3 regions of the Mesorhizobium sp. M8A.F.Ca.ET.181.01.1.1 genome follow, and region 1 is predicted to be linked to each of the others. Evidence: predicted binding sites of a transcription regulator. Region 1 holds the regulator's gene; each other region holds the start of a gene.

Region 1 (7,725 bases):
GGTCTGCCTGGCGGTTGGGGCGATCGGCTACTTTTCGCTGGCGACCGAGCCCGATTTTGCAAAGCCTGTCGCGGTCATGGTGCTGGCGGCGACCTGTGCATTCGTCTCGCGTTCCTGGCCGAAAACCCATCTGTGTTTCATGGCAGTGCTGTTGTGCGCGCTGGGCCTGCTCGCGGCGAAGGTCGAAACATGGCGAGCAGGAACCCGGATGCTGGGTTCGGAAATCTCGACTCAATTGACCGGCCGCGTGGTCTCGCTCGAGGAGATGGAGAGCGGCCGTATCCGGTTGACCATGGACGTGATTTCGACCGCCCGGCCGAAATTGCGCTATGCGCCGGAAAGGGTCCGGCTTTCGGCACGCAAGATACCGCCGGAAATGACCGCTGGCTCGCTTATCACAGGCTACGCCAAACTGCTGCCGCCGACCGGTCCGGTGCGGCCGGACAGCTACGACTTCTCCTTCGACAGCTATTTCGCAGGCATCGGCGGCAGCGGCTTCTTTCTCGGCAATCCAACGGTTGTCGCTACCGACGATGGTGAGATGTCGCTGCCAGCCCGTCTTTTTTCAAGCATCGAAAACGCCCGCGAAGCCATCGCCGACCACATCAGGGGCAGCATCGGCGGCGCCGAAGGCGAGATCGCGGCGGCGCTGATCGTCGGCGTGCGCGCCGGCATTCCCGATGAAATCAACGAAGCGATGCGGCGTACCGGCATCTATCACATCATTTCCATTTCGGGACTGCATATGGCGCTGGTCGCCGGCACCATCATGGGTCTGTTGCGCGGTGCCTTCGCGCTGTTTCCAGACTTTTCCGCGCGCCGGCCGGTGAAGAAATATGCGGCCGCCGCCGCACTTTTCTCGATCGCCGCCTATCTCGTCATTTCCGGTGTCGTCGTTGCGGCCGAACGCAGCTTCATCATGCTGGCGGTGATGCTGATTGCCGTCTTGTTCGATCGCGCGGCGCTCACCATGCGCAACCTGGCCATCTCGGCGATCGCCGTTATCCTGGTTTCCCCGCACGAGGTCGTCGGCCCGAGCTTCCAGATGTCGTTCGCGGCAACCGCGGCCCTTGTTGGCGCCTATGCCGGCTGGGCGGACCACCGCGCTGGTAAGACGAGGCCACCGTCGCCAAAGCGGTCACTACCCGGGTTCCTGACGCGAAAATTCCTGCTGGCGACAGGTGGATTGGCCATGACCTCCATCATTGCCGGCAGCGCGACGGCGCTGTTTGCCATCTGGCATTTCCAGCGCGTATCGCCGCTCAGCCTGTTCGCCAATCTGGCCGTCATGCCGATCGTGTCGGTGGTCGTCATGCCTTTTGCGGTCCTCAGTTCGCTGGCGATGCCCTTCGGCGCCGACGGCCCGTTTCTCTACGTGATGGGCAAAGGCCTGACAGCGATGATCGCCGTATCGTCATGGATATCGGAGCGCTCGCCAATCGATGGGGTAGGTCTGATCTCGCAGCAATCCGTGCTGCTGGTGGCCGTCGCGCTGGTCATCGCGACGATGGCGACGACCTGGCTGCGGCTCGCGGCACTGCCATTCGCACTTGCCGGTCTGTTGACTGTGTCGGACATACGCACGCCCGACGTGCTGATCTCGGAAGACGCACGGCTGGTCGCACTGCCGATCGGCAATGGCGAACTGGCCGTCAACCGGGAACGTCCGAACGAATTCGCGGCCGACAACTGGAAACGCGCTCTGGTCTCCGAAACAATCGTCAAACCGGAAATGTTCGACAAGGCGGACGGGCAATTCGATATTGCCGCTCCCACCGACCTGCCGCAGGGATCGCCGTTCTATTGCCGCGAAGGCCTTTGCCTTGCCAGGCACCCTTCCGGCGCGATCGTCGCCTATGTCGAGGATCGCAAGAACACCTGGAAAGCCTGCGCCTTCGCCGACCTGATCGTCGTCAATGACGCGACCGCCTATGACGCCTGCCACAATCCGCTGGTTGTCGTCGTCACGAAACGGCAGCTCGCCCGCAAGGGAAGTGCTGCCGTCTTCTTCGATCCCCAGTCGGCCACAACCCCGGCTGTGATCGAATTCGCTGTCGACGGACCATACCGGCCCTGGCACGAGCAGCGAAAATTCTCACGCGAGGCGAGGGGGCTGCCGCCCTATAAAAAGCCAGACAAGTCCGATGGCAAACCGGCTCAGTAGCGCCTGATCAGCCCGACCAGCTTGCCTTGTACCTTGACTCTGTCCGGCCCGAAAATACGCGTTTCGTAGGCTGGATTGGCGGCTTCGAGCGCGATCGAGGCGCCTTTACGGCGGAACCGCTTCAGCGTCGCTTCCTCCTCGTCGACCAGCGCCACGATGATTTCGCCCGGACTTGCCGTGTTCGCATTGCGGATGATGACCGTGTCGCCGTCGAAGATACCAGCCTCGATCATCGAGTCACCCTTGACCTCCAGCGCATAGTGCTCGCCGCCCATGATCATATCCGGCGGCACCGAGATCGAATGCGTCTGATGCTGGATGGCATCGATCGGCACACCGGCGGCGATACGGCCCATGACCGGGATGGACACGGCTGAAACCACATCGTCGTCATTGCCGGCCGCGGGCAGACGCGAAGGCGCCGTCGCCGGCTTGAGCTGGCGGCCAAGATTGTTTTGACCAAGGCTGCCCTGGATGACGCTGGGCGAAAATTTCTTTGCCGCGTTCAGGCCGGGCGCGATCGAATCCGGCAGCCGCAGCACCTCCAGCGCGCGCGCCCGATTGGGTAGCCGGCGAATGAAGCCGCGTTCCTCCAGCGCCGTGATCAGGCGATGAATCCCGGATTTGGAGGCAAGATCGAGCGCTTCCTTCATCTCGTCGAAGGAGGGCGGTATCCCGCTTTCCTTGAGCCGTTCGTGGATGAACATCAGCAGTTCATGTTGCTTGCGTGTCAGCATGGCGGCCCCCAAGGCATTGAACGAAGGTCTGAACCAGAATCGAAAAAACAAACCCAGAACAAACACTATCTGTTCCAGTTGTGTTCCGCAACCGTTTAAAGTTTAATGAATTTGTTAAGGCTGCGGATGTTTTTTGTCCGCTACGGCGGGCAGAAGCCGACCTTTTCCGCCATCGGCAGGCCCATTGAAATCGTTATGGTTAATGGCCTGTGGCCCATCCGCTCCCGAGTTTGGCGTCAGCCGTTCGGAAGGCTTTCCCCGGGCGGATTGTATAATTTATCGGTCCGTTATTCGCGGAACGAAACGAAACCAAAACGCCAACGACTGGCAGCTTCGGGGCAGCGATGGACCCAGGCGTCCGGCCCCACTCCGACCAACGCGTGCGAATAGGTGTCGCGGAAGCGCCGGAGTCATCCCGAACCAGCTTTCAAGCTGCCGGCGCGGGCGGCGTATTTGGTCGGGCCGCTGTCTTAGCTGTGGACATAGACGTGCAGGGTGTAGCCGATATGGGCCACCATAAGCGCCTTGGCCCGCTCGACGTCACGATCGAGTGCCGCTTCCATGATCGCGGTATGGTGTTCGATCGCAATCGCTTCGCGCAGCGCCTCCATCGCCTCTTCGTAGCCATCCTTGAGGCCGGCCGCGGCCCGCAATGTCGGCGCCAGACCAAGAAAGCGATGATGCCGGCGCAATTGATCCGAGATCGTCGAGCGGAAACGCAACAGCCAATCGCATGTGGCGGCGCTCAGCAGCGCCGCATGGAAAGCCTCGTGATTCTCGTCCCATTTGTCGACCGCCGCATCCGAGGGATCGTCGACCGCGGTTTTGCAACGGGAGAGCCGGTAGTGGGCGGTGACCACGGCATCTTCCCATTCCTTGCCGCCTTTCTCCATCGATTCGAGGAACAGGGGGATCTCGACCACCATCCTGGCGCGCGCCAGGTCCTCCAGTTCGGCCCGCGACACCCGAGCCACGGTAAAACCGCGATTGCTGATGGCGGTGACCAGGCGTTCGGCCTCGAGCCGCGACAAGGCTTCGCGCAATGGCGTCCAGCCGACTCCATAGGTGCCGCGCAGTGCACTCAGTTTGAGCGGGGCGCCGGGCATGAGGCGCGTGGTCAGGATATCGCGCCGCAACAGCTGATAGGCTGCCTCCGTCTTTGTGGAGCTCGTTTGATCCTGCATCGCGGTCCATCCGTCGTCTGGCAGGGAAAATTATATATGATGTAGGGGCATGGCAAGAATTATATATAATGTTTGACACAAGCCGGCGGACTGACCATGATCGTTTGCAGTAGCCGCGCTGCAAGCGGCGCTGATCAAATCTGGGAGGAAATGATGTTGAAGTCGAAATCCGCTTGGTTGTCGGGTTTGTTCATGGCTAGCGCGTTGATGGTGAGCGCCGGCAGTGCCGCCGCCGACCAGATACGCATCGGCATTGCCAATTTCGGCGAGCACCCCCAGCTCAATGCCGCCATAGCCGGCTTCAAGAAGGCGCTGACGGACAATGGCTTCGTCGAGGGCAAGGACGTCGTCTATACGGAAAGCCATACCAATTTCGATGCATCGCTGGTGCCGCAGATGATCGCCAAGCTGCAGGCGGAGCAGCCCAAGCTGATCTACACCATCACCACGCCGGTCTCGCAGATCGCCAAGAAGGCGCTCGCCGGTTCCGGCATTCCAATCGTCTTTGCCGCGGTCACCGATCCAGTGGCGGCCAAGCTGGTGCCGTCGTGGGATTCAGGTGACGAAGGCATGACCGGCGCCAGCGATCTGCAGGACGTCGCCGCGGTGATGGCCTTCACCAAGAAGCTGCTGCCGAACGCCAAGCGCTTCGGCGTGCCTTACAATCCGGGCGAGGCCAATGACGTTGCCTTGGTCGAAAAGATCAAGGCGGCGGCGCCCGCCGCTGGCTTCGAGGTGGTGGAGGTCGGCATCGACAACGTCAATGACATCCAGCAACGTATCGCTTCGCTCGCCGGCAAGGCCGACGTCATCTACGGCCCGGCCTCGAACCTGATCCAGCCGGCGATCGCCGCTGTCTCCGCCGCCGCCCGCCAGGCCGGTATCCCGGTCGTCAACTCCGATGACAGCGCGGTCCGCAACGGCACTGTGCCGGCGAGCTTCGCGGTCAATTACACGCAGGTTGGCATCAACGCCGGCGACATCGCCGCAGAGATACTCAAGGGCAAGGATCCCAAGACGATCGCGCCGTCGCGCCCGGCCTACAAGGATCACATGGCAACGATTTCCCGCAAGGCGATGGCCGCGTTCGGCATCGAGATACCGGCCTCGATGGCAGATTGCGGCTGCATCGTCGACTGACATCAGGCTGCATGAAGGTGACGGCGCGGGCGCCGTCACTTTTCATGTCAGGGAGGAACGATGCTCGAGATCCGATCCGCGCGCAAAGTATTCTACAGGGGCCAGGCCGACGAGAAGATCGCGCTGGACGGCCTCAGCCTGTCATTGGCGACTGGCGAGTTCGGCATCGTCATCGGCTCCAACGGGGCGGGCAAGAGCAGCATGCTCAACGCCATTTCCGGCGCTCTGATCCTCGATTCCGGCCAGATCCTGATCAATGGCGCCGATGTGACTGATATGCCGGTGCACAAGCGCGCCGCGAAGCTGGCCCGCGTCTTCCAGGATCCGATGCGCGGCACCGCCGCCAGCATGACGGTCGCGGAAAACATGCTGCTGGCTGATTTGCGCAGCAGCAAGCGCACCTTGCGCCAGGGGCTGAACGCCACCCGGCTCGCGTCCTACAAGGAACGCCTGTCGATACTGGGCCTCGGCCTTGAAAACCGCATGGACACCCGCGTCGACCTGCTTTCGGGTGGGCAGCGGCAGTCCCTGTCGCTGATCATGGCGGTCGGCGGATCGCCCGACTTGCTGCTGCTCGACGAGCATACCGCGGCGCTCGACCCGCGCACGGCCGAGATCGTCATGCAGGCAACGGTGCGCGCCGTCAGCGCGCTGAAGCTGACGACTTTGATGGTGACCCACAACATGCAGCATGCCGTCGACTACGGCAACCGGGTGATCATGCTCGACGCCGGCCGCGTCCTCCTGGAGGTCACAGGCGAAGAGAAGGCGAGGATCACGGTTATCGATCTGATCGGCCATTTCTCAGTCAAGACCGACCGCATGTTGCTGGCGAGCTGATCATCATGGGCTTCATTCAGGACGTTCTCGCCAGCTTCGTCGCGATCATGCCGGTCACGCTGGCGCAAAGCCTGATCCTGGCCTTTGTCGTGCTCGGGATCATGATTCCGTTTCGCATGCTGAATTTTCCCGATCTCACCAGCGAGGGCGCCTTTCCGCTGGGCGGCTGCATCTGCGGCGTCCTCCTTGCCGCCGGCGCATCGCCGTTGGTCGGCATCGCCGCCGCCCTCGTTGCCGGCTTCGCGGCGGGCTGCTGCACCGCCTTCATCCATCTGCGCTTCCGCATCCACACGCTTCTGGCGGGCATCCTGATGATGACGATGCTCTACAGCATCAACCTTCGCATCATGGGCAAGTCCAATCTCTCGGTCTTCGGCTCGCCGACGGTGTTCGACTGGGTGCCGTTCGCGCGGCCGGGTTTTCCCGCCAGCAAGATCGTCGTCGCCGGCCTTCTCGCGCTGATCGCCTTCATGCTGCTCCACATGTTCTTCAGGACCGAGAAGGGGACGGCCGTGCGTGCCGTGGGCGCCAATCCCGACATGGCCGAGGCGCAAGGCATCAATGTCTGGGCCGCGACCATAGGCGGTGTCGGGTTGGCGAGCGCTTTTTCGGCTTCAAGCGGCGCGCTGATGGTGCAGTCGCAGGGATTTGCCGACGTCAATATGGGATTGGGGATCCTCATCAACGGCCTTGCCGCGCTGATGATCGGCGAGGCCGTCGTCGGCAAGCAGACGGTCTGGCGCCAGCTGCTGGCGCCCTTCGCCGGCGCGATCATCTACTACCAGCTGGTGTCGTTCTGCCTTGCCGCCGGCATGCCGCCGCCCGACCTGAAGCTTGCCACGGGTCTGTTCGTGCTCGCCATGCTTGCCTTGCCCAGCCTCAAGCGTAGCCGCGGGTCCGCGCCGGCACGCGAAGCGATCCGTGAATAACCAGGGCATGAATAACCAGGGAATGTCACAAATGATGCGTGCACCGCTCGATTTCGCAGCCGTCGAGGCCATGGATGCGGCGGACCCGCTGCGCGCCATGCGCGACCGGTTCATTTTGCCGGAAGGCGTCATCTATCTCGACGGCAATTCGCTTGGGGCCGCGGCACCCGCCGTCTTCAACGAGCTGCAGAAGGCTGCCACCCAGGAGTGGGCGCAGGATCTCATCCGCGCCTGGAATACTGCCGGCTGGTTCGACATGCCGCTGGCACTTGGCGACCAGCTCGGACGGCTGATCGGCGCCGCGCCCGGCCAGACCGTGGTGTGCGATACGACCTCGATCAATATCTACAAGGTGCTGCATGCCGCACTCGGCATGCGGCCGGACCGGTCGGTCATCGTCGCCGAAGGCGACAGCTTTCCGACCGATCTCTATATGGCCGAAGGCGTGGCCTCGACGCGACCCGGCACTGTCTTGCGGCTCGAGGGCGTCGACGCGCCGACCATTGAGGAACTGATCGACGAGCGTGTCGCCGTCATCCTGGTCAACCATGTCAATTACAAATCCGGCCAGCTGCGCGACATGGCGGCACTGACATGCAAGGCCCATCAGGTCGGCGCGCTGATCGTCTGGGATCTCTGCCATTCCGCCGGCGCCTTGCCGGTCGAACTCGACAGCGCCAATGCGGATTTCGCCATCGGCTGCACTTACAAATATCTCAATGGTGGTCCGG
Region 2 (7,725 bases), 620 kb from region 1:
GACGCTGGCGGCAAGGTCGGGCGCATTGACGGCCAGCATGTTGGCCGTGCCGCCGCCCCAGCAGAAGCCGATGGCGCCGACCTTGCCGTTGCCGTCCTTGTCGGCCTTGAGAAAGGCGACCGTCGCCACGCCGTTGGCCACGGTCTGCGCCGGGTCGAGTTTCCCGAACATGTCGCGCGCCTTGTCCTCATCGGCGGGCGTGCCGCCGAGCGGCGACAGGAAATCGGGCGCGAGCGCCACGAACCCTTCCAGCGCCACACGCCGGGCGACGTCGCGGATATGCGGGTTGAGCCCCCTGTTTTCATGAATGACGATGACGGTGCCGAGCTTGCCGGTATGGTTTGCCGGTTTGACCAGATAGCCTTTCATCTCGCCGCCGCTGCCGGGATAGCTGATGTCCTCGCCTTTCACGCGGGCATCGTTTTCGGCCACGATTGCCGCCTGGGCGGAGTTCGCAGCCAGCATCGGCGCGATGGCGGCCGCCGCCGCACCCGATCCGGCAAGCCTGGTCAGTTGCTCCATGAAGCGGCGGCGATCCAGCGTCAGATGGGTGTATTCGTCATAGGCATCGATCATCGCCTGGGTGATGACGGGTTTGATGGTGACGTCGGTCATGGGCTTCCTCGATCTCGGTGTCTTGACTTCGGTTTCCTTGCCGTCCGCAAGATAGGGGCGAGCCTGTCATCGTCCACTGGACCGTGACACCTCGCCGTCTCCAAGACCGCCAGTCAGGCCGCTGAAGATCATCACGTTTTTGTCATCGGTGAAAATCTTGATGGCGCTGCCACAATAGTGGGGGAAACTGGCTGGCCGGCCGCTTTTGGCGGTCACGGTAGAGCAAATTCCAGGAAAAGTGCGTAGCGGTTTTCCCGGGAGAAGCGCGCAGCGCTTCCCCTTGGGAATTGCGTAAAAACAAGAAGTTAGAGCGGGGCAGAGGTTCTATCAAACTCTGAACCGCTCTAGGCCCGATCTGGAAGGAACAATGCCGATGACCATGACCTCGCCGATGCTCGCAACAGCTTTGATGGTTGCGGCCGCCGTTCTGGCCATTCGCGCGGCCGTTGTTGCGGCGAGCCGCAAGTCCATGGTCAAGGTACGCAGCCGCCAGCGCCATCCGGCAAACACGAAAAACCCAAGGTTGAGGTGAAGTCATGGACGTCCAGGACATCGTGAACACCGTCTCGCAGAAGGCCGGTCTCGACCAGGCTACGACCGAAAAGGTCGTCGGCACCATTTTCTCGGTCCTCGAGCATGAGGCGGAAGGCACCAGCGCCTCCTCCTTCTTCGCCAAGATTCCGGGCGCCGATGCGCTGGCGCAGAAATACGACGTCATGGCCGCCCCGGCCGGCGGCGGCGGCTTCCTGTCCTCGCTGCAAGGCGCGCTTGGCGGCGTTCTCGGCGAGAAAGCCGGCGCGCTGGTCAACGGCCTCGCCGCGCTCAAGGCATCCGGCCTCGACATGGCGCAGATCCAGAAGGCAGGCGAGACGCTGGTCCAGCAGGCCGAGGCAGCCGCCGGCCCCGATTTGACCAACCAGGTGCTCGGCTCGGTGCCCAGCCTGAAGAGCCATCTGGGGCTCGGCTAAGACGGCGACGCCGGCCGCCCGGTCGAAGGCAGAAAAACGTCCTGCATTGCGACGCTTTGCTGACCATGGCTGGCGCTGCCCCTCACCTGCCTGCCGGCATCCTCTCCCCGTATAGTGACGGGGAGAGGGGCGCTGTCATCGCCGATTTCGCTAATCCCCAATGATGCAAGAAGGCGCCGCGGTTGCGTCCAGCCACTTCTCCCCGTCACTATACGGGGAGAAGTGCCCGGCAGGGCGATGAGGGGCGGCGCTAGCGTCGCGAAAACTGGACCCCGCCCCTTACTTGGGCAGCGCGTAAGCCATCACATAATCGCCAGGCTTGGTGCCGACCGAGCCGTGGCCGCCGGCAACGATGACCACGAACTGGCGCCCGTCCGCGACCGTATAGGTCATCGGCGTCGATTGCCCTCCGGCGGGCAGCCGCGCCCGCCAGAGCTGCTTGCCTGAAGTCAGGTCATAGGCGCGCAGATAGTCGTCGACGGCGGCGCCCAGGAAGGCGACACCGCCGGCCGTGATCATCGGCCCGCCGATGCCGGGCACCCCGACCTTCAGCGGCAACGGCAGCGGCGTCATGTCGTAGACGGTGCCGTTGCGGTGCTTGTAGGCGATCTGTCCGGTCCTCAGATCAACGCCGGCGACATAGCCCCAGGGCGGCGCCTGGCAGGGGATGCCGAGCGGCGACAGGAAGGGTCCCATCACCACCGCATAGGGCGCGCCCTCATTGCGGTTCAGCCCCTGCTCGCTGCCGCGCCCCTCGTCCGGCGGCGGCACCTGATCGCGCGGAATGAGCTGCGACTTGAACGCCAGGTAGGTCGGCATGCCGAACATCACCTGCCGCACCGGATCGACCGCTACCCCGCCCCAGTTGAAGGTGCCGAAATTGCCGGGATAGATCAGCGAGCCCTGGACGGAAGGCGGCGTGTAGCGGCCTTCATAGCGCAGGCCCTGGAATTCGATCCGGCACGCCAGCTGGTCGAACATGGTGATCCCCCACATGTCGGCGCCGGTCAGCGGCTTCGGCATGAAGGTAAGATCGGAAACCGGCTGCGTCGGCGATGTGTGATCGCCTTCGATGGCGCCGCCCGGCGCCGGCACTTCGTTCACCGCGATCACCGGCTCGCCTGTGCGCCGGTCGAGCACATAGAGGTCGCCCTGCTTGGTCGGCCCGACCAGCGCGGGCACGACGGAACCATCGGCCTTGGTGATGTCGACCAGGCTCGGCTGCGCCGGCACGTCCATGTCCCAGAGGTCATGGTGCACGGTCTGCCGCACCCATTTCAATTGCCCGGTATTGAGGTCGAGCGCGGTGATCGAGGAGGAGAATTTCTCGACATTGGCGCTGCGCCCGGCGCCGAGTTGGTCCGGCGTCTGGTTGCCGAGCGGCACATAGAGCAGGCCGAGCTTCTCGTCGGCGCTCGGCGTTGACCACATGTTGGGCGAGTTGGCGGTGTAGGTCTGGCCGGCCGCCAGCGGCGTCGTCTGGTCCGGATTGCCGGAATCCCAGTTCCATAGCAGCTTGCCGGTGCTCGCATCATAGGCGCGGATGACGCCGGACGGCTCCTGCGTCGAATAATTGTCGTTGACCGCGCCGCCGACGATGATCTTGCCGCCCGCGATCAGCGGCGCCGAAGTCGAGTAGTAATAACCGGACTTCGGATACGGCATGTTGGTCAGCAGATTGAGCGTGCCGCCCTCGGCAAAGGCTGGGCAAACCTGCCCGTTGGCGGCGTCGAGCGCGATCAGCCGCGCATCCGAGGTCGGCAGATAGACGCGCGTCGCGCAGGGCTGGCCGGCGGCGCCCGCGGCATCGGCATAATAGGAGACGCCACGGCAGGTCTGGTGCTGCCGGTCCTTGTCGAGCTTGATCTTGGGATCGTAGCGCCACTTCTCCTTGCCGGTCGCCGCATCGACCGCGATGGCGAAATTGTGCGGCGTGCAGATATAGAGCGTGTCGCCCACTTTGAGCGGCGTCACCTGGTAGGTGGTCTCGCCGACATCGTCCGGACCCTTCACGTCACCGGTGCGGTAGGTCCAGGCCGGCTGCAGATTGGCGACATTATCCGGTGTGATCTGGTCGAGCGGCGAATAGCGCTGGCCGAACTGCGTGCGCCCGTAATAGTGCCATTCGCCCGCCGGCACGTCGCCGCCGAGATTGGCGTTGGGGATCACCTTGTCGGTGTCGAGCGCGCCGCCGATGTCCTTCGGGTCCGTGGTCATCGAATAGCCGGCCACCGCCAGCGATGCCAGCACGGCCAGGATCAGTGGCGCGCGGCCGTCCGGACCGGCAAGGCCCCGCCGCGCCCACGGCGTCAGCAGCCACAGCGCCACCAGCACGATGACGCCGCCGCGCGGGCCGAGTTCCCACCAGTCGAAGCCGGTTTCCCAGACCGCCCAGGCAAGCGTGCCGAGCACGATCGCCGCGTAGAGCCAGAGCGCCGTGGAACGGCGTCGGTAGAGCAGCCAGGCGGCGACCAGGAAGGCGAGAGCGACGATGATGTAGTACCAACTGCCGCCCAGCGAAGCCAACCAGATGCCGCCGGCGCCAAGCGCCAGGCTGATGAGGAAGAGGACGAGGGAGGTGATGGTGACAGCCAAGATGATACTCCTTCGACTGTTGCGCGCATGGAGGCGGCCTTGGGCAACCCGGCATTGCGTGCTGCCCCGTACGCAACTTTCTCCCGACCGCCGCGCCTGTCAAGCGCAGGTCAAGGGTCCGCGGCGGCAACCTTGTCCCCCTGCGGTTGTTCACAACGCCGGCCGCCATATCGCTGGAGTGGCCCGTATCAAGCACTTTACCGGAACAAAACGTAGACAGTTCTGGTCTTTCCCTCCCGAATCACTACATTCGGGGGAGATGTCCGGCTTTTCCGAAGACATGCCCTTTTTCGACGAACCCAATGCGCGGCCCACGGCCCCGTCGGGCATTGCCGCGCGCGCCATGGCCGCCCGCGGCGGCCAGAACAATGCGCCGGACTATCTGAAGGGGCTGAACCCCGAGCAGCGGCTGGCGGTGGAGACCACCGAAGGCCCGGTTCTGGTGCTGGCCGGCGCCGGCACCGGCAAGACCCGCGTCTTGACCACCCGCATCGCCCACATCCTCGCCACCGGCAGGGCATTCCCCTCGCAGATCCTGGCAGTGACCTTCACCAACAAGGCCGCGCGCGAGATGAAGCAGCGCATCGGCATCCTGATCGGCGAAGGCAATGTCGAGGGCATGCCATGGCTCGGCACCTTCCACTCGATCGGCGTGAAGTTGCTGCGCCGCCATGCCGAGCTTGCCGGCCTGAGATCCGACTTCACCATCCTCGACACCGACGACGTCGTGCGGCTGATCAAGCAGCTGATCCAGGCCGAGGGCCTGGACGACAAGCGCTGGCCCGCAAAACAGTTCGCCCAGATGATCGACGGCTGGAAGAACAAGGGCCAGGGTCCGGCCGACATCGCCGAGGGCGATGCGCGCAGCTTCGCCAACGGCAAGGGCCGCGAGCTTTACAAGGCCTATCAGGAGCGTCTGCAGACGCTCAACGCCTGCGATTTCGGCGACCTGCTCTGCCACCCGATCCGCATCTTCCGCGCCAATCCCGATGTGCTGAAGGACTATCACCGGCGCTTCAAATACATCCTGGTCGACGAGTACCAGGACACCAACACCGCCCAATACATGTGGCTGCGGCTGCTCGCGCAGCGACCGGAAGGCAAGCCGATCTCCCCCCTTGAGGGGGAGATGTCCGGCAGGACAGAGGGGGGCGCCTCGCGCGACAGGGCCACCGTTAACATCTGCTGCGTCGGCGACGACGACCAGTCGATCTATGGCTGGCGCGGCGCGGAGGTCGACAACATCCTGCGTTTCGACAAGGATTTTCCCGGCGCCACCATCATCCGGCTGGAACGCAACTACCGCTCGACCGCACACATATTGGGCGCCGCTTCCCATCTCATCGCTTACAATGAGGGCCGTTTCGGCAAGACGCTGTTCACCGACCGCAACGATCCCGAGGATGGCAAGGTCAACGTCCACGCCGCCTGGGATTCGGAGGAGGAAGCCCGCGCCATCGGCGAGACCATCGAGGCCTACCAGCGCCAGAAGCACAATTTGAACGACATGGCGATCCTCGTCCGCGCATCCTTCCAGATGCGCGCCTTCGAGGACCGCTTCATCACGCTCGGCCTGAACTACCGCGTCATCGGCGGCCCGCGTTTTTACGAGCGCATGGAAATCCGCGACGCACTGGCCTTCTTCCGCGTCGTCGCCAACGGCACCGACGACCTCGCCTTCGAGCGCATCGTCAATGTGCCCAAGCGCGGCCTGGGCGAAGCGACCATCCGGCAGATCCACGACACGGCGCGCGGCATGCGCATCCCAATGCTGGAGGCGGCGGGCACGCTCGCCGAAAGCGACGAGCTGAAGCCGAAACCGCGCGCCGCGCTGCGCGAGGTCGCGGCCAATTTCGAACGCTGGCAGAAGGCGCTGGAAACCACGCCGCACACCGAGCTCGCCGAGACCATTCTCGAAGAGAGCGGCTACACCGACATGTGGAAGAACGACCGTTCGGCGGAAGCCCCCGGCCGGCTGGAGAACCTGAAGGAACTGATCCGCTCCATGGAGGAGTACGAGTCGCTGCGCTCCTTCCTCGAACATGTCGCGCTGGTCATGGATGCCGAGCAGAATGCCGGGCTCGATGCCGTTTCCATCATGACGCTGCACTCGGCCAAGGGCCTCGAATTCGAGACCGTTTTCCTGCCCGGCTGGGAGGAAGGCCTCTTTCCCCATCAGCGCGCGCTGGACGAAGGCGGCCGTTCGGGGCTCGAAGAAGAGCGCCGCCTCGCCTATGTCGGCCTGACGCGGGCCAAGAAGAACCTGCATATCTGGTTCGTCTCCAACCGCCTCATCCACGGCCTCTGGCAATCGACCATTCCGTCGCGCTTCCTCGAGGAACTGCCGGAAGCCCATGTCGAGGTCGCCGAAGCCGGCAATTCCTACGGCGGCTACGGCAATCCCTATGGCGGCGGCTCGTTCGCGTCCGGCCGTGGCGGCAGCCAAGGGGCAGGAAGACAGAACCCGTATGGCGCCTCGCGCTTCGACAATATCGGCGGCAATTCGGGTGGCGCGGAAAAATCCGGTGCCTTCTCCAACACCTATTCGACACCGGGCTGGCAGCGCGCGCAGGCCAACCGCACCGAGGCGACCGATCGCAACTGGGGCACGCGCTCGGGCCATCAGATCGAACGCATCGGCTATGGCGAAACAGACTCCGGCTACGGCGCCGGCCGCACCAGCGTAAAGGGCCGCACCATCGACGGCGAACTGGTCGCCAAATCCGTCTCCGACACGCCGTCGGCCTTCAGCGTCGGCGACCGCGTCTTCCACCAGAAATTCGGCAACGGCAACATCGCGGCCATCGAAGGCAACAAGCTGACCATCGACTTCGACAAGGCCGGCCAGAAACGCGTGCTGGACGGGTTTGTCGCGGCGGTGTGAGGTGAGGCGTGGCTTTGACAAGAAGCCGGCGACGTCGCTCAATCCACCTTCTTCTCGCCCCGCTCACCGACCTTCACGATATCCCCTGTCGTAAACAGGATTTCCTTCAGTTCCGCGCGCCAGTCCGCCTTCTGGCGCAGCAGGAATTCGAGGTCCATGCCGAAATGCTTGAACTCCTCGCTCTGCGCGTTCTTCATGATCGCCTTGGCCTGCGGGTTTTTCTCCACCGACATGCGCTGTTCGTACCAGCCGATCGCTTCCGCCTCCTCGATCAGCGAGGCGATCATGCGGGCGAAGGTGCGCACTTGCTGCGACAGTTCTTCAGGCGGTTCGTGATACTGGTCGAAACCCATGTCGTCCTCCATTGGCCATCCCCATGAATGTCTGGGGAATGCCGCCGGTTCCGCATCATCGCTGCAATTCCGCCAAGGCCCGCTCCAGCGGCGCCGACGAAATCTGGATCGGGCCGGAGAACGCCACATCCATGTCCAGGATCAGGTAGATCGCCCCGGCAATCAGCGCGGCCGAGACCATGAAGGTCGCGGCAGTGATCGCATTCCTCGGCGCCCTGAACCCGAAACTGGCGAAGATCAGCGCCAGCCACGTAACCAGCATGACGATCAGCGGCCAGGGGATCGTGCCCTCCGACTGCTCGATCAGCAC
Region 3 (7,725 bases), on a different contig from region 1:
CGGGCTGGCGGAGAGCTGGGGCCTGGACATCGACAGCACCGAGCTGGCGCGGATCGGTCTTTCGCTAGGCGCCGACGTGCCGATGTGCCTGGCGGCAAAGCCGCTGGTGGCGCGCGGCATCGGTGAGGAGCTGTCGATGGTGCCGGATTTTTCGGCGCTGGGTCTGGTGCTGGTCAATCCGGGAACGCCCGTCTCGACAGCGGAAATCTTCGCTTCACTGTCCCGTCGCGACAATGAGCCACTGCCGCCGCTGCCGCGCAGCATCGAGTTTCACAGCCTGCGCAACTGGCTGGAGGAGACCCGCAACGATCTCGAGCAGCCAGCCCTTGCGATGCAGCCCGCCATAGGCAGGGCGCTTTCATGGCTTGATAAGGCTGGATCGGGTTTTTCACGAATGTCCGGATCGGGCGCGACGTGCTTCGGCCTGTTCGAGACCGGCAATGTCGCCAAGCGCGCGGCGGCCGAGATCCGCGGCCGCCAGCCCGATTGGTTCGTCGCGGCAACGCGTAGCATGGCGTCGGAGGCTGAGTGAGATGGCCAGGATTGACGAGAGCCGTGCCTTCATTCCGGTGCGCATCGCGGTGCTGACGGTTTCTGACACACGCAGCCTCGCCGAGGACAAGTCCGGCCAGACGCTGGCCGATCGCATCACCGCGGCCGGCCACATCCTGGCCGGCCGCGACATCGTCACCGACGACCGCGAAAAGATCCGCGACACCGTCCTGGCGTGGTCGCGGGACAAGGCCATCGACGTCGTGATCACCACCGGCGGAACCGGCTTCACTGGCCGCGATGTGACGCCCGAGGCGCTGGAGCCGATTTTCGAAAAGCGCATGGACGGCTTTTCGGAAGTGTTCCACCGCATCTCCTACGACAAAATCGGCACCTCGACGATCCAGAGCCGGGCGACCGGCGGCGTCGTCAACGCCACCTTCGTCTTCGTGCTGCCGGGCTCGCCCGGTGCCTGCAAGGACGCCTGGGACGGCATCATCGAGGCACAGCTCGACTACCGGCACATGCCTTGCAACTTCGTCGAGATCTTGCCGCGCCTGGACGAACATCTGCGGCGCGGCAAATCAGCCCCTTAAAAAGCCTAGGCAAAGTGCTGACTTCACGCCGTGTTCGCCAGGCAGAACAGCGCAGGGCGCCTTCGAACGGCCATTCCAAACCGGATGCCGGAGACAGTATCTTCGTGGGCGATCCCTACCGTTCACGAGAAGGCAGATATGGCCGTGCAAACTGGAACCATGCACACTGGTGGGTGCCATTGCGGCAATATACGCCTGCGATTTTCGACCGAGCTGGATCCATCGCAAATCGAAGTCCGCGCCTGCCAATGCTCGTTCTGCACAAAGCATGGCGCGCGCGCCGTCGCCGATCCTGACGGCAGGCTGATCATCTCGGTCAAGGACGCAAGGCGATTGCGCAAATACCGGTTCGGACTGGAGACCGCCGACTATCTGATTTGCCGAGAATGCGGCGTCTATGCCGCCGCGATCGCCGGGGAAAATGACGAGGCCAGGGCCATCCTGATCGTCAACGCCCTGGACGATCACAGGGCGTTCACCGGAGAATCGGTCCTGGTCGACTTCGACTGGGAAAACAGAGCTGAGCGGCAAGCCAGGCGTCGCCTTCGCTGGATGCCGGTCGAGATGAGCTTCGCCTGACCTGCCTTCAGCGGATGACCGGCTCGCCATGGAAACGACGGCGCGACGGCTTGGAGACGCCGAAGCCAACTTCCATCATCAGCCGTGGCGTGCGTGCCGGCACCGTGCCCATGTGGAAACCGAAGGGGTCTTCGACGAAGCCGAGGCCAGCCTCTCCGGTCAGGGTCACCGGGCTCTGCTCGCCATACACGTCCAGCACATCCTTGGCGGGATGGCCGACGAGAAGGGTGAGCTGATGCCTTATGGCGCGGCGCCTGTGGCTTCCCCTGACATAGACATGCGGACCGGTCTCGGCGTCGACGGGCTTGAGGTAGAAAAAGAATTTCAACATCCGCCAGTCATCGAGATCGAAATGATACTTGCCGAGCGAGGCAAGGTTCTTGTCGGCGTCGGACGCCTCGCCGGTAGGAAAACTCCACCAGACGCGTGTCGTGATCAGTTTCGCCTGGCCGCCGAGATAGTGCGCGGCGATGTCGAGAAGCAGCGGGTCGCGCTGTATGGCGAGTGCCGCCGGGCAGTCGAGGATGCGTTCGAAATAATGGCCGCTCAGCAATGAGCGGCCAAGGCGCTTTTCGGCTTCGGCATGTTCGCCGGGCACGAATTCCGGCGGTCGAAATTGCCGTAGCAGGGCGTGCGCCGGGCGAAGCTGGCAATCTCCTCGTGGATATCAGGCGGCAGGATCAGCCCTGAGAACAACCCGTCCGACCGCAACGCGTCGACGACGGCCTCGCGCTGAACGCCCCTGAACATCGTATCCCGGACATTGTCAGCCGGACGAGTGCGCTTCGCGCCCAGCCAATGCATCCGGCGGCCGGGGATGGTACGCGCCAGAACGAACATCGGCAGCCAGGCAGGGTTTTCGCGCAGGTCCTTCAGATAGGTCGGGATGCCCACGGCGATGCGGCGCAGCAGGCTGCCATTGCGTGCAATGGCCTCGAGACTGGCAGTGCCGGACTTGTCAGTGGTCGAAAGGTTCATGGGGATCCTCAAGGGTATGATGCAGCGCCGACGCAATGTCGGAGCCTGCCGTTCCGGCATGACCCAAACCCAATTCACCCGCCTTGTCGGAAAGTTACCCGCGCGTCAGTTTTTGTGCAACGCACAATGGACAGAGCAGCCGCAAAAAATCACCTCTGCCTCGGCGGCGCCGCCCAGATCTCGGCGTCGAGCTTCTTTGTCGCCAGACCGCGCGCCAACGCCTCGGCGCTGCCGGCATTCTTGGACAGAGATGCCGCCTGCCGCTTGCTGATCACCAGGCCGTCGGCGAGCGCACGGTTTGCCGAAAAGACCCGGGCCAGGAACGGCGGACGGCTGCCCCGCGCCCGCGAGAACCGGGCGGCCATTGTCTGCCTGGCGGTATGGGCGACAACCGCGTCGATCCAGCCCTCCACCAGCCTCGCACCCGGTTCGAGAAACAGCAGCCAATCACCCTTGGCCTGGCGAATGCCGGCGGCGATGCCGCCGCTCCCCACATAGTGGCAGCCAGCATGCTCGGCCACGCGATGCGTGTGGTCGGTGGAGCCGGTGTCGCAGACGACGACATCGCGCACCACGCCCTCGACCGCGCCGCCGATCAGCGTCGCCAGCGTGCGGGCGAGACCCTCCTCGTCATTATGCGTTTCGATGAGAACACTGAGCATCATGAGCCGAATAGCGGAAAGCGCCGACCGACGCCAGTTTTTGCGCCGCACCACAAAAAGTTCTTGCTTTGTTCTCATCAACAAAATAGGAATAATTTCATGAGCAGAGCGATTCGACAGAACATGGACAGTCCCTGGGAGCGGGCGAAGATGGAACCGATCATGCGCGCCGACATTGCAGCCTTCGGAGCAGGACGAGCCGAAATGGCCAACGCGATGATCGAGCAGAGCGGCATGCGGGTCCGTCCGGACCGCAACCGTGGCCGGTCGGCAGGCATCAATCCGTCCGGCCGGTTCGAACCCGTGAGCCGACATGTCTTCGACGACGGCTGGAGTTCGCTGGAGGAACTGCCCCCGTTCAAGACCGAGGTGCAGGTGGAGAAGCCGCGCTCCATCATCACGCGCAACGAATCGCCGGACATCTCCTTCGACCGGTCGATCAATCCCTATCGCGGCTGCGAGCACGGCTGCGTCTATTGCTTCGCGCGGCCGACACACTCGTTCATGGGCCTGTCGCCGGGCCTGGATTTCGAATCCAAGCTGTTCGCCAAGCCGGACGCGGCACGCCTGCTCGACAAGGAGTTGTCGAAGGACGGCTACCAGCCCCGCACCATCGCCATCGGCACCAACACCGATCCCTACCAGCCGATCGAGAAGCAGTACCGGATCATGCGCGAAATCCTCGAAGTGCTGGAGGCACGCGGTCATCCGGTCGGCATCGTCACCAAATCGGCCCTGGTGGTGCGCGACATCGACATTCTGTCGCGCATGGCCGAGCGCGGGCTCGCCAAGGTGGCGCTGTCGGTGACGACGCTCGACCGCATGCTGGCCAGGACGATGGAACCCCGCGCCTCGACGCCGACCAAGCGGCTGGAAGCGATCAGGCAGCTTTCGGATGCCGGTATCCCTGCTTCGGTGATGGTGGCGCCGATCATTCCGGGCCTGACCGACCAGGAGATGGAACGCATCCTCGACTCGGCACACCATGCCGGAGCGCGCGAAGCTGGCTATGTGGTGCTGCGCCTGCCGCTGGAGGTCAGCCCGATCTTCAAGGACTGGCTGCTGCGTCACTATCCCGACCGCTATCGCCACGTCATGTCGTTGATCCGTTCGATGCGCGACGGCAAGGACTACGATTCGGAATGGGGCAAGCGCATGAAGGGCGCCGGTCCCTATGCCTGGCAGATCGGCCGGCGCTTCGAAATCACCGCCAAGCGGCTCGGCCTCAATGCGGAGCGACGCACGCTGCGGACTGACCAGTTCGTCGCCGCCGGCAAGGACCAGGAGCAGTTGATGCTGCTCTGAAAATTGAAAATCGCCGCGGGCTGTTCATGACCGCCGCGGCCAAGAATCCCGTCCGGCCTGCCCCGGCCAGCAGACGGTGCCCTCCCGGTCCGGCGCCCCACCCGACCCGGAGGGACTTGCGGAGAATCGGAGCCGATGCGAACCTCGCCGCAACATGGCTCGCGCGCGTTCTGATTCTCCGCTTCTCTTCGAAATCGTCGAGAAACCCGATTTCTCCTTCGAGACGAAGGCGATGGCCGATGGGTTATGGCCGGTCGCGGGGATGGACGAAGCCGGTCGTGGCCCGCTGGCGGGTCCGGTCGTCGCGGCAGCAGTGGTGCTCGACCCCGCCAACATTCCCGAAGGACTCGACGATTCAAAGCGGCTTAGCCACTTGCAGCGCGAAGCGCTGTTCCTGCGCATCCTCGGTTCCGCGCTCGGCGTCTCGATGGCGTCGATCAGCGCGGAGGGTATCGATGGCAGCAACATCCTCAAGGCGAGCCTCGAAGCGATGCGCCGCGCGCTGGTCGGGCTGCCGGTTCAGGCAAAACTCGCGCTCGCCGACGGGCGCGACGTGCCCCCGGGACTGCCCTGCGAAGGGCGCGCGCTGATCAAGGGCGACCAGCGCTCGCAGTCGATCGCCGCCGCCTCGATCGTCGCCAAGGTCATGCGCGACCGCATGATGTGTGGCTGCGGCAATCATCACGATCGTTACGGCTTCGAAGTCCATATGGGTTACGCCACGGCCCGGCATCGCACGGCGATCGAGGCGCACGGGCCGGTAGCGCGGCTGCACCGCACCTCGTTTGCGCCGTTCAGGCTTGGGGGTGTCGAGGTGGTTGAGGAAGAGAGCTTGGCCGGGCTGGAGTGAGGCGAAAGCGGCGCCGAACTACAGCCGATCTCCCCCTCGTGGGGGAAATGTCCGGCAGGACAGAGGGGCGCTGTCCCGCCGACCTGTCAGTTCATTGCGATCAGATTCGCCCGATACTTCTCAGCCGGTGCGACGGATAAAGAATCGAACGCCGGCGATCCTTCGCGCCCCCCTCTGCCCTGCCGGGCATCTCCCCCACGAGGGGGGAGATTGGCGGCGTCAACACACCGCACAACAAAAAAGCCGCCAGGTTCCCCGGGCGGCTTTTGATTTGCTTGATGTTGTCAGCTCAGTTCAGCTTCGCCTTCACGTCCTGCAGCGCGGACTTGAACAGGTCGGCTCCGGCCTTGGCGTCAACCTTGGCGGCGAGCAATGCGCGTGCCGCCTCGACAGCGATGTCGACGGCGCTGGCGCGCACTTCGCCGATCGCTTCGCGCTCGGCCTGGCCGATCTTCTGTTCGGCAAGCGCGGTGCGCCGGGCGACATAGTCCTCGGTCTTCTTGTGGGCCTCGGCGGCCAGCAGTTCGGCCTCGCGCTTGGCGGCCGCGACAATGTCGGCAGCCTCCTGCTCGGCTTCCTTGCGCTTCTTCTTGTACTGGCCAAGCAATTGCTGGGCCTCGTCGCGCAGCTTGCGTGCCTCGTCGAGCTCACTGCTGATCCTGGCGGCGCGGGCGTCGAGCGCCTTGGCGATCATGCCGGGCACCTTGATGTAGACGGCGATCGCCAGGAAGATGATCAGGGCAATCGTGGCCCAGAGCGTTGCGAGAGATGTAGCGTCCATGATGCGCTCCTCACCGGGCCACGGATTTGACCGCGGCCGCGATCTCGGCCTTGCTGGCCTTGCCGCCAACGAGTGCCTCGACGATCGCCGAAGCGGTATCCTCGGCAATGCTGCCGACTTCCTTCATGGCATTGGCCTTGATGGAAGCAATGCGTGCCTCGGCCTCGCCAAGCTTCCCGTCGAGCGCAGCCTCGATCTTCTTGCGCGCGGTATCGGCTTCCGCCTTGGCCGCATCGTTGGCTTGCTGGCCGATCGAGTTCGCGTTCTTCTTGGCTTCCGCCAGTTCCTGCTCGTAAGCGGCAACGGCGGCGTCTGCCTCGCCCTTCAACTTGGCAGCCTGGTCGAGATCCTGGCTGATGCGGTCGTTGCGGACATCGATGATGCCCCCGACGCGCGGCATCACGACCCGCTTCAGGAAGAGGTAGAACAGCCCGAACGTGATCGCCAGCCACAGAAGCTGCGACGGAAACGTCTCCGGATTGAATGGCGGAAACGTGCCGTGCGCTTCGGCAGGCACGCTGGTGCCGGAATGCGTGTCGCCTCCGGTCGCAGCGTGGCTGGTGTCGGCTGATGGCGCGGACTCTTGCGCGAAGGCAGATGTCACGAACATGGACTATCCCCAGATATCAGGCCCGCCGCTTGCGCGGCCGGCCTGTCCAATCTTCTCAGTACTCAGCCGAACAGGGCCAGCAGCGCGATGAGAAGCGAGAAGATGCCCAAAGCTTCGGTCACGGCGAAGCCGAAAATCAGGCGGCCGAACTGGCCGTCGGCAGCCGAAGGGTTGCGCAGCGCGCCCGAGAGGTAGCTGCCGAAGATGTTGCCCAGGCCGATGCCCGCGCCACCCATGCCCAGGCAAGCGATGCCGGCGCCGATGTACTTTGCTGCTTCTGCGTCCATTTGTTCAACTCCTTTGGATCTGAAAATTCCGTTGCGATTTCATCCGGCACCAATGTTGAAAACTCTTGGCCGGAACTCTTGCCTCAGTGCCCGGGATGCAGGGCGTCGTTGAGATACATGCAGGTCAATACGGCAAAGACGTAGGCCTGCAGGAAGGCGACCAGCAGTTCAAGCGCCGTCAGCGCCACCGCCATAGCCAACGGCAGGATCGAACCCGCCACGCCGACCGCGCCCAGCGCGGAGAGGCTGACGACGAACCCGGAGAAAACCTTGAGCGTGATGTGGCCGGCAAGCATGTTGGCGAACAGACGAACCGAGAGGCTGACCGGGCGCGACACGAAGGAAATGACCTCGATCAGCACCACCAGCGGCAGCAGGAACACCGGCACGCCATGCGGCACGAACAGCTTGAGGAAACCAAGACCATGCTTCATGAAGCCGTAGACCACCACGGTTCCAATCACCAGGGCGGCGAGGCCGAAGGTGACGATGATGTGGCTGGTGACCGTGAAGAAATAGGGAAACAGGCCGAGCAGATTGGCGACCAGCACGAACATGAACAGCGAGAACACGAAGGGGAAGAAC

What was found. The regulator LexA, encoded in region 1, represses DNA repair genes until DNA is damaged. The targets are predictions, from matches to a motif close to TGTTCNNNNTGTGTTCNG.
Region 2: EN824_RS03655 (UvrD-helicase domain-containing protein) is a predicted target of LexA. The motif match lies at 4,380-4,397, and genes of this name have one in related genera.
Region 3: EN824_RS17945 (PA0069 family radical SAM protein) is a predicted target of LexA. The motif match lies at 3,366-3,383, and genes of this name have one in related genera.

What each region holds. Positions count from the first base shown of each region.
Region 1 covers NZ_SRTV01000001.1:1,366,251-1,373,975, forward strand. Annotated here, with positions in the region: gene EN824_RS06685 (ComEC/Rec2 family competence protein) at 1-2,164, shown strand, start outside; gene lexA (transcriptional repressor LexA) at 2,158-2,901, opposite strand; gene EN824_RS06695 (GntR family transcriptional regulator) at 3,372-4,085, opposite strand; gene EN824_RS06700 (ABC transporter substrate-binding protein) at 4,239-5,225, shown strand; gene EN824_RS06705 (ABC transporter ATP-binding protein) at 5,286-6,065, shown strand; gene EN824_RS06710 (ABC transporter permease) at 6,071-6,994, shown strand; gene kynU (kynureninase) at 7,029-7,725, shown strand, end outside.
Region 2 covers NZ_SRTV01000001.1:742,322-750,046, reverse strand. Annotated here, with positions in the region: gene EN824_RS03675 (dienelactone hydrolase family protein) at 1-615, opposite strand, end outside; gene EN824_RS35075 (hypothetical protein) at 989-1,147, shown strand; gene EN824_RS03670 (hypothetical protein) at 1,152-1,583, shown strand; gene EN824_RS03660 (glucose/quinate/shikimate family membrane-bound PQQ-dependent dehydrogenase) at 1,863-4,178, opposite strand; gene EN824_RS03655 (UvrD-helicase domain-containing protein) at 4,438-7,062, shown strand; gene EN824_RS03650 (hypothetical protein) at 7,101-7,415, opposite strand; gene EN824_RS03645 (DUF4239 domain-containing protein) at 7,471-7,725, opposite strand, start outside.
Region 3 covers NZ_SRTV01000004.1:446,029-453,753, reverse strand. Annotated here, with positions in the region: gene EN824_RS17970 (4-(cytidine 5'-diphospho)-2-C-methyl-D-erythritol kinase) at 1-532, shown strand, start outside; gene moaB (molybdenum cofactor biosynthesis protein B) at 534-1,088, shown strand; gene EN824_RS17960 (hypothetical protein) at 1,227-1,667, shown strand; partial or broken gene EN824_RS17955 (hypothetical protein) at 1,675-2,645, opposite strand; gene EN824_RS17950 (glycosyltransferase) at 2,795-3,307, opposite strand; gene EN824_RS17945 (PA0069 family radical SAM protein) at 3,458-4,612, shown strand; gene EN824_RS17940 (ribonuclease HII) at 4,767-5,462, shown strand; gene EN824_RS17935 (F0F1 ATP synthase subunit B) at 5,752-6,243, opposite strand; gene EN824_RS17930 (F0F1 ATP synthase subunit B) at 6,254-6,853, opposite strand; gene EN824_RS17925 (F0F1 ATP synthase subunit C) at 6,916-7,140, opposite strand; gene EN824_RS17920 (F0F1 ATP synthase subunit A) at 7,224-7,725, opposite strand, start outside.